2 linked regions of the Magnetospirillum sp. XM-1 genome follow. Each later gene encodes a partner of the first gene's protein in a complex. Links are inferred from orthologs where the notes say so. Each region holds a gene or a part of one and is shown in the gene's direction. Other genes may lie near its edges.

Region 1 (4,588 bases):
CAAGGGCGAGGTGCGCAACTGCTTCTGCGCCACCCGGCCGCCCGGCCACCATGCCGAGCGCGACAACGCCATGGGCTTCTGCTTCTTCAACAATGCCGCCATCGCCGCGCTGCACGCCCGCGACGCCCACGGCTACAAGCGGGTGGCCATCGTCGACATCGACGTCCACCACGGCAACGGCACCCAGCACATCCTGTGGGACGAGCCGGGCATGCTCTATGCCTCCACCCACCAGGAACACGCCTACCCCAACACCGGCCTGGCCGACGAGACGGGCGGCGAAGGCATCATGGTCAACGTGCCGCTGCCGGCGGGCACCGGGTCCGACGACTACCGCATGGCCTTCACCGACATCCTGCTGCCCCGGCTGCGGGAATTCGCCCCCGATTTCCTGATCATCTCGGCCGGCTTCGACGCCCATGCCGCCGACCCCCTGGCCCATCTGCGGCTGACCACCGCCGATTTCGGCTGGGTCACGCGGCAATTGCTGCAGGTGGCGGAGGAGACGGCGGGCAACCGGGTGGTCTCGCTGCTGGAGGGCGGCTACGACCTGCGCGCCCTGGCGGCCAGCGCCCGCGAGCATGTGCGGGCGCTGATGGGGCTCTAAGCATCCATGGCGAACATCCGCTATGTCACCGGCGTCAACGCCGAATACTTCTTCATCCTTTTCCCGCTGTTCGCCTCGTTGCGGCGCTTCGCCCCCGATATTCGCATCGAGGTCTGCGATTTCGGCCTGACCGAGCAGCAACGGACGTTCCTTGACCGCAAGGGCCTGCTGATCAAGGCGCCGGCCGATCTGGCGGGAGCGCATCCCTGGCGTTGCAAGGCGGCGCTGGGGCGTTATCTCGAGGACCGGCCGTGGGACGTGGCGTTCTGGCTGGACGCCGACATGATGGCGGTGGCCCCGTGCGGTTCCCAATTGACCGCCATCGCCGAGCGCCTGCTGGCGGAAGGCCGGCCCTTGGCGGTGTGTAGCGATCCGACGACATACGCGGACCTGCTGCGGGTCGTCCCCGCCCCCCATTTCGAGACGCTGGCGAAGGCGCGCGGCATCGACGCCGGCACGCCCTACCTCAATTCGGGCTTCTTCGCCTGCGCCTCGCGGGAGTATTTCACCGCCTGGGACCGGCAGTGCCGGGACATGCCGGACGAGAATCTGTTCGAGCAGAACGCCTTTAACCTAGTGGCGCACCCTGCCGGCTATTTGGCGCTCCATATGTGGGAATGGAACCTGTGCGCCTCATTCCTGTCGTCGGCCCGTGTCGGCCAGACGGACGAGGGAATGCCGCTCATAACCCATCCCGAAGGCGGCGTTCGCATCCTGCACGCCACGTCCCACCGTCCCGAGGACGTCGTCAAGCAGGTCGTGACCCTTTCGGCCGGCGGCTTCGTCTTCGAAGCGACCATCAAGCTGCTTCGCCACCCCTCGTTATTGCAGTGGCAGATGTCCCTGCTGCGCGATGGGCTGGAGACGGATGCGGCCCTGCTGGGCGAGGTCGGATTGGGACGCCCCGACGATGGCGGCAACGCCGACGATGCCGAGGCCAAGGCGCGTTTCCAGCAGGGCGGCGAAATGTTCCTGCTGAACCGCTTCGCCGAGGCGGCCGACGCGTTCCGCGACGTGCTGCGCCTCAAGCCCGGCCACCCCCGCAGCCTGTTCAACCTGGCCATGGCGGAGGCTGAACTGGGACGGCTGGCCGAAGCCCCGCCCTTGCTGCGCCAGGCCATCCAGTCCGATCCGCAATACCGCGAGGCCTACATCTACCTGGGGATGATGCTGCGGCGTCTGGGTGAGCAGGCCGCGGCAGACGAGATATTGGCCCAGGCGCTGGCCAAATGGCCCGAAGACCCCGCCTTGCGGCAAGCCATCGGACATTAGGGCAAGACCAAAAATTTCGTCGGATGGTCGCAGGTTTTTTCAAATGGTGCGCAGTGGCGCTTGCCTTCGGGGACCTCCGCCCGTAAACTTCCGCGCTTCGTTGGAAGACCCGATACCGGTTGCTTAAGTCAAGAGTTCCCATGGCAGACATCCCCACCGACATCGCCGCCATGAGTTTCGAGGAGGCCCTGGCCGAATTGGACCTCATCGTGCGCCGGCTGGAGGAAGGCAAGGGCCGCCTTGATGATTCAATCGTCGCCTACGAGCGCGGCGCGCTGCTGAAGAAGCATTGCGAAGCCAAGCTGGAAGAGGCGCGAACCAAGGTCGAGCGGATCGTATCGGGTCCCGATGGCAGCCTGGTCCTTGAGGCCGGAAATAACGTGTGATCCTTGAAAGTCGAGTGAACCATTGACTGATTCTCCCATGTCTCCGCGCCTCACCGAGGCTCTGACCGTCGTCAGCCAGGCCGTCAATTCCGAGTTGGACCGCCTGTTGCCGGTTTCCGATGCCCCTGATTCCCGGGTTCACGAGGCCATGCGCTACGCCACCCTGGACGGCGGCAAGCGGTTGCGCCCCTTCCTGGTGATGCAGTCGGCCAGCCTGTTCAACGTGGCCGAAAGCTCGGCCATCCGCGTCGCCTCGGCCATCGAGATGATCCACTGCTATTCGCTGGTCCATGACGACCTGCCCTGCATGGACGACGACGACCTGCGCCGCGGGCGCCCCACCTGCCACAAGGCGTTCGACGAGGCCACCGCGCTCTTGGCCGGCGACGCCCTGCTGACCAAGGCGTTCGAGGTGCTGGTCAATCCCGCCACCCACGCCGACCCGTCGGTGCGTTGCGAGCTGGTGGCCGATCTGGCCCACGCCTCGGGCGGCCAGGGCATGGTCGGCGGCCAGATGATCGACCTGCAGGCCCATACGCTCGACCTGGACGTGGCGGGCATCACCCGCCTGCAGCAGTTGAAGACCGGCCGCCTGTTCTCGTTCTCGTGCGAGGCCGGCGCCGTGCTGGGCAAGGCCCATGGCGAGCTGCGCCTGGCGTTGCGCAACTACGCCCACGACCTGGGACTCGCGTTCCAGATCGCCGACGACATCCTGGATGTGGAAGGCGACGTGGCCGAGGTGGGCAAGCGCCTCAACAAGGACGCCGATGCCGGCAAGGCGACCTTCGTGTCGCTCTTGGGCCTCGAGCGCGCCAAATCCCAGGCGGACATGCTGGCCGAGCAGGCCTGCCGCCATCTCGATCCCTTCGGCGAGAAGGCCGATCTGATGCGGGACGTTGCCCGCTTCGTCGTTCGCCGCCGTTCGTGAGGTCCTAAGGTCATGACGCCTCCCCCCGTCCCCGGAAAGCCCAAGTCGTCCCTGCTCGACCGCGTGTCGAGCCCGGCCGACATCCGCGACTTCTCCATCGAGGAGCTGGAGCAGCTGACCCATGAGGTCCGCCAGGAAATGATTCAATCGGTATCGTTCACCGGCGGCCATCTCGGCGCCGGCCTGGGCGTCGCCGAATTGACCGTGGCGCTGCACCACATCTTCGACACGCCGCGCGACCGGCTGATCTGGGACGTGGGCCATCAGGCCTATCCCCACAAGATCCTGACGGGGCGCCGCGACCGCATGCGCACCATGCGCCAGGGCGGCGGACTGTCCGGCTTCACCCGCCGGTCGGAAAGCGAATACGACCCCTTCGGCGCCGGCCATTCCTCGACCTCCATCTCGGCGGCGCTGGGCATGGCGGTGGCGCGCGACCTCAAGGGCGGCAACAACAACGTCATCGCGGTGATCGGCGACGGCGCCATGAGCGCCGGTCAAGCCTACGAGGCCATGAACAACGCCGGCGCCGCCGGCTCGCGCCTGATCGTCATCCTCAACGACAACGACATGTCCATCGCCCCGCCGGTGGGCGCGCTGTCGGCCCATCTGTCGCGGCTTTTGTCGTCGCCCTCCTACCACTCGCTGCGTCATCTGGTGAAGGATCTGGCCCACCTGCTGCCGCCTCCGCTGGAACGCGCCATGGGCCGCGCCGAGGAATACGCCCGCGGCATGGTCTCGGGCGGCGGCACCCTGTTCGAGGAGCTGGGCTTCTATTACGTCGGCCCCATCGACGGCCACAATTTCGAGCACCTGTTGCCGGTGCTGAAGAACGTCCGCGATTCCGACGAGACCCGCCCCGTCCTGCTGCACGTGGTGACCAAGAAGGGCCGCGGCTATCCGCCGGCCGAGGCCGCCGCCGACAAGTATCACGGCGTGGGCCGCTTCGACGTGCTGACCGGCCAGCTGGAAAAGCCCAAGGCCAACGCGCCGTCCTACACCTCGGTGTTCTCCAAGGCGCTGATCGCCGAGGCCGAGGTGGACGACCGCGTCGTCGCCATCACCGCCGCCATGCCGGCCGGCACCGGCCTGGACAAGTTCGGCGACCGCTTCCCGGCGCGCACCTTCGACGTGGGCATCGCCGAGCAGCACGCCGTGACCTTCGCCGGCGGCCTGGCCACCGAGGGCTTCAAGCCGTTCTGCGCCATCTACTCCTCGTTCCTGCAGCGCGCCTACGACCAGGTGCAGCATGACGTGGTGCTGCAGAAGCTGCCCGTGCGCTTCGCCATCGACCGCGCCGGTCTGGTGGGCGCCGACGGCGCCACCCATGCCGGTTCCTACGACATGGCCTTCCTGGGCTGCCTGCCCGACATCGTCATCATGTGCCCGTCCGAC
Region 2 (3,764 bases), 1.7 Mb from region 1 along the record:
TTGTCTGCTCCGTGGCAGGACATGGGTCTCGTCTCCCGTGAATCCCCTGTCGGCGGGACCGGTTGTTCCGGCCCTCTTCATCTCGTCTTATGGCGAGGAGAGAGGAATCATACCCACCCGAGGGGGCGGGCGCAAGGCCCCCCGAAGGTCTGCGGACTAACCCCGCGCCAGGGCCCGCCAGGCGATGTCGCGGCGGCAGAAGCCGCCCGGCCAGTCCAGGGCGTCCACGGCCTTGTAGGCGCGTTCGCGGGCCTCGGCCACGCTCTTGCCCTTGGCGGTGATGCCCAGCACGCGGCCGCCGGTGGCGACCACGTGACCGTCCTTCATGGCGGTGCCGGCGTGCAGCACGGTGACGCCGTCCACCTTGGCCGCCGCGTCCAGCCCGCCGATCACGGTGTTCTTCTCGTAAGAGCCGGGATAACCCTTGGCGGCCATCACCACCACCAGGGCGACGTCGTCGGACCATTCGAGCTCGATGCCCGCCAGCTTGCCCTCGGCACCCGCCGCCAGCACCGGCAGCAGGTCGGACTCGAGGCGCGCCATCAGCACCTGACACTCGGGATCACCGAAGCGCACGTTGTATTCCAGCAGCTTCGGCCCGGACTTGGTGACCATGATGCCGGCGAAGAGCACACCGGTATAGGGCTTTCCCATCTGGGCCATGGTGCGCACCAGCGGCAGGATGGAACGCTCCATGATCTCGGCCTGCACCGCGTCGGTGACCACGGGAGCGGGGGAATAGGCGCCCATGCCGCCGGTATTGGGACCGGTGTCGCCGTCGCCCACCCGCTTGTGGTCCTGGGCGGCCACCAGGGGCAACGCGGTCTTGCCGTCGCACAGCGCGAAGAACGAGCATTCCTCGCCGTCGAGGAACTCCTCGATCACCAGCTCGTTGCCGGCGTCGCCGAAGACCTTGTCGCCCATCATCATGTCAACGGCGCCCAGGGCCTCGTCCAGGGTCATGGCCACCACCACGCCCTTGCCGGCAGCCAGGCCGTCGGTCTTGACCACGATGGGCGCGCCCTTTTCGCGGATGAAGGCCTTGGCCTTTTCCATGTCGGTGAAGCGGCCGTACCAGGCGGTGGGAATGCCGGCCCGGGCCGCCACATCCTTCATGAAGCCCTTGGAGCCCTCCAGCTCGGCCGCAGCGGCCGAGGGGCCGAACACCTTGATGCCGGCGGCGCGGCACTTGTCGGCGAGGCCGAGAACCAGCGGAGCCTCGGGGCCCACCACCACCAGGTCGACGGCGTTGGACTTGGCGAATTCCACCAACTCGTCCACCTTTTCCGCCCCGATGGCGACGCATTCGGCCGCATCGGCGATGCCCGCATTGCCCGGAGCGCACCACAGCTTGGTGAGAAGAGGAGACGACTTCAGCTTCCAGCACAGCGCATGCTCGCGCCCGCCCGAACCGACCACCAGAACCTTCATGTCCGCCTCCGTCACTCGCTTGGCGGCGTTTTATCACTTCCGCCCGTGATTGCAAAAGGCCATCATCCCGCCATGAACGACGAGCGCCCCGCCCCCTCCAACGTCCCGGAATACTCGGTCTCGGAACTGTCCGCCGGCCTGCGGCGCACGGTGGAGGACGCCTTTTCCTTCGTGCGCGTCCGGGGCGAGATCTCGGGCTTCAAGCGCCATTCCTCGGGCCATCTCTATTTCGCGCTGAAGGATGCCGAGGCGGTGCTGGACGCGGTGTGCTGGCGGGGCAGCGCGGGCAAGCTCGCCATCGGCCCCGAGGACGGCATGGAGGTGGTGGCCACCGGCCGCCTCACCACCTATCCCGGCCGCTCGAAATACCAGATGGTGGTCGAGCGCATGGAGCTGGCCGGCCAGGGCGCGCTGTTGAAGATGCTGGAGGACCGCAAGAAGCGGCTGATGGCCGAAGGGCTGTTCGATCCCTCGCGCAAGCGCCCCATCCCCTTCCTGCCCGACATCATCGGCGTGGTCACCTCGCCCACCGGGGCGGTGATCAGGGACATCCTGCACCGCCTTGCCGAACGCTTCCCCCGCCGCGTGCTGCTGTGGCCGGTGGCCGTCCAGGGCGAGGGCGCGGCGGCCCAGGTGGCAGCCGCCATCCGGGGCTTCAACGCGCTGAAGCCGGGCGGCACCGTGCCGCGCCCCGACGTGCTGATCGTGGCCAGGGGCGGCGGCTCGCTGGAAGACCTGATGGCCTTCAACGAGGAGATGGTGGTCAGGGCGGCGGCTGAATCCGAAATTCCGCTGATCTCGGCGGTAGGGCACGAGACCGACACCACGCTGATCGACTTCGCCTCGGATTTGCGCGCCCCCACCCCCACGGCCGCCGCAGAAAAGGCGGTGCCGGTGCGCGCCGAGCTGATCGCCACCATGGCCGACATGGGCGCGCGCATGGTGGGCGCCATGCAGCGCGGACTGGAGGAGCGGCGCACCCGCCTGTCCCACACCTTCCGCGCCCTGCCCCACCCCCGCCGGGTGATGGAGGATTGCGCCCGGCGTCTGGACGAGCGGGCCGAGCGCCTGGCCAACGCGCCCCGCATCCTGTTGGAGCGCCGCCGGGCCGAGCTGGACCGCCTGGGTGCGCGCCTGCGCCATCCCCGTGAACAGCTGGCCGAGGCCGGGCACAAGCTGACCGCGCTTTCCACCCGTCTCGACCACGCCATGAAGACGGTGACGGCCGCCGAGCGCGCCGCCAACGAGCGCCGCGCCCTGCAACTGGAACAATCCACCGCCCGCCTGATTCAAGTCCTGCCCCGCCTGCTGGAAGACAAGGCCAAGCGCGTCGCCCATGCCGGCCAGCTGCTGGAAAGCTTTTCCTACCGCAAGGTCCTGGACAGGGGCTTCGCCGTGGTCAGGGACGAGCACGGCGCCCCGGTCACCTCGGTCGCGGCGGCCAAGCCGGGCACCGCCTTAGGCGTAGAATTCGCCGACGGCAAGGCCGGCGTGCGGGTCGAGGGCAGCGCTCCGCCGACGCCCAAGGCGCCGAAAAAGCCGGTCGTGCCGGACGGGCGGCAGGGGTCGTTGCTGTAGGCGGCGATCCCTCTACACGGATGGACACGGACGCCGCTTCGCGGCCACGGATCGACACGGATAATGTTCATCCGTGAGCGGTGCGAAGCGCCGCATCCGTGTCCATCCGTGTCTCGTGGCTCCGCCTTAGGGGATATTACTCCACCCCCACCAGGGACTTGGCGAAGGCATCGGCCTCGAAGGGACGCAGATCCTCGGCCTTTTCGCCCACGCCGATGGCGTGGACCGGCAGGCCGAACTTCTCGGCCAAGGCCACCAGCACGCCGCCCCTGGCGGTGCCGTCCAGCTTGGTCAGCACCAGGCCGGAGACGGCCACCATGTCCTTGAAGATCTCCACCTGGGAATGGGCGTTCTGGCCCACGGTGGCGTCCAAGACCAGCAGCACCGAATGGGGCGCGGTCTCGTCCACCTTCTTGATGGAGCGCACCAGCTTGGCCAGCTCGGCCATCAGGTCGGACTTGTTCTGCAGCCGCCCGGCGGTGTCGATGAACAGCAGGTCGTCACCCCTGGCGCGGGCCTGCTCGACGGCGTCATAGGCCAGACCGGCGGCGTCGGCCCCGGTTTCACGGGCGATGACCGGACAATTGGTGCGCTCGCCCCAGACCTTCAGCTGCTCGACGGCGGCGGCGCGGAAGGTGTCGCCGGCGGCCAGCGTCACCGACAGGCCGGCATCCTTGTAGCCCTTGGCCATCTTGCCGATGGTGGTGGTCTTGCCCGAGCCGTTGACGCCCACCACCAGCACCACATGGGGCTTG

The links. The genes of interacting proteins can lie anywhere in the genome.
Region 2: the proteins of XM1_RS12790 (region 1) and xseA are in contact, whole or in part, in a cryo-EM structure (PDB 8TXR), measured with the Escherichia coli proteins. The link is inferred for Magnetospirillum sp. XM-1 from one-to-one orthologs.

The regions. Positions count from the first base shown.
Region 1 is NZ_LN997848.1:2,767,660-2,772,247, reverse strand. The notes cover bases 789-3,642. They hold XM1_RS12790 (exodeoxyribonuclease VII small subunit), read left to right. Parts: upstream 789-2,019; coding sequence 2,020-2,265; downstream 2,266-3,642. Other genes in these bases: dxs (1-deoxy-D-xylulose-5-phosphate synthase), read left to right, coding at 3,206-3,642; XM1_RS12785 (polyprenyl synthetase family protein), read left to right, coding at 2,303-3,193; XM1_RS12795 (tetratricopeptide repeat protein), read left to right, coding at 789-1,879. In the rest of the region: XM1_RS12800 (histone deacetylase family protein), read left to right, coding at 1-607; more of XM1_RS12795, read left to right, coding at 614-788; more of dxs, read left to right, coding at 3,643-4,588. UniProt on the Escherichia coli protein: Bidirectionally degrades single-stranded DNA into large acid-insoluble oligonucleotides, which are then degraded further into small acid-soluble oligonucleotides.
Region 2 is NZ_LN997848.1:1,117,507-1,121,270, reverse strand. Bases 900-3,756 are described here. They hold xseA (exodeoxyribonuclease VII large subunit), read left to right. Parts: upstream 900-1,503; coding sequence 1,504-3,009; downstream 3,010-3,756. Other genes in these bases: ftsY (signal recognition particle-docking protein FtsY), read right to left, coding at 3,146-3,756; purD (phosphoribosylamine--glycine ligase), read right to left, coding at 900-1,431. Outside these bases: more of purD, read right to left, coding at 157-899; more of ftsY, read right to left, coding at 3,757-3,764. UniProt on the Escherichia coli protein: Bidirectionally degrades single-stranded DNA into large acid-insoluble oligonucleotides, which are then degraded further into small acid-soluble oligonucleotides.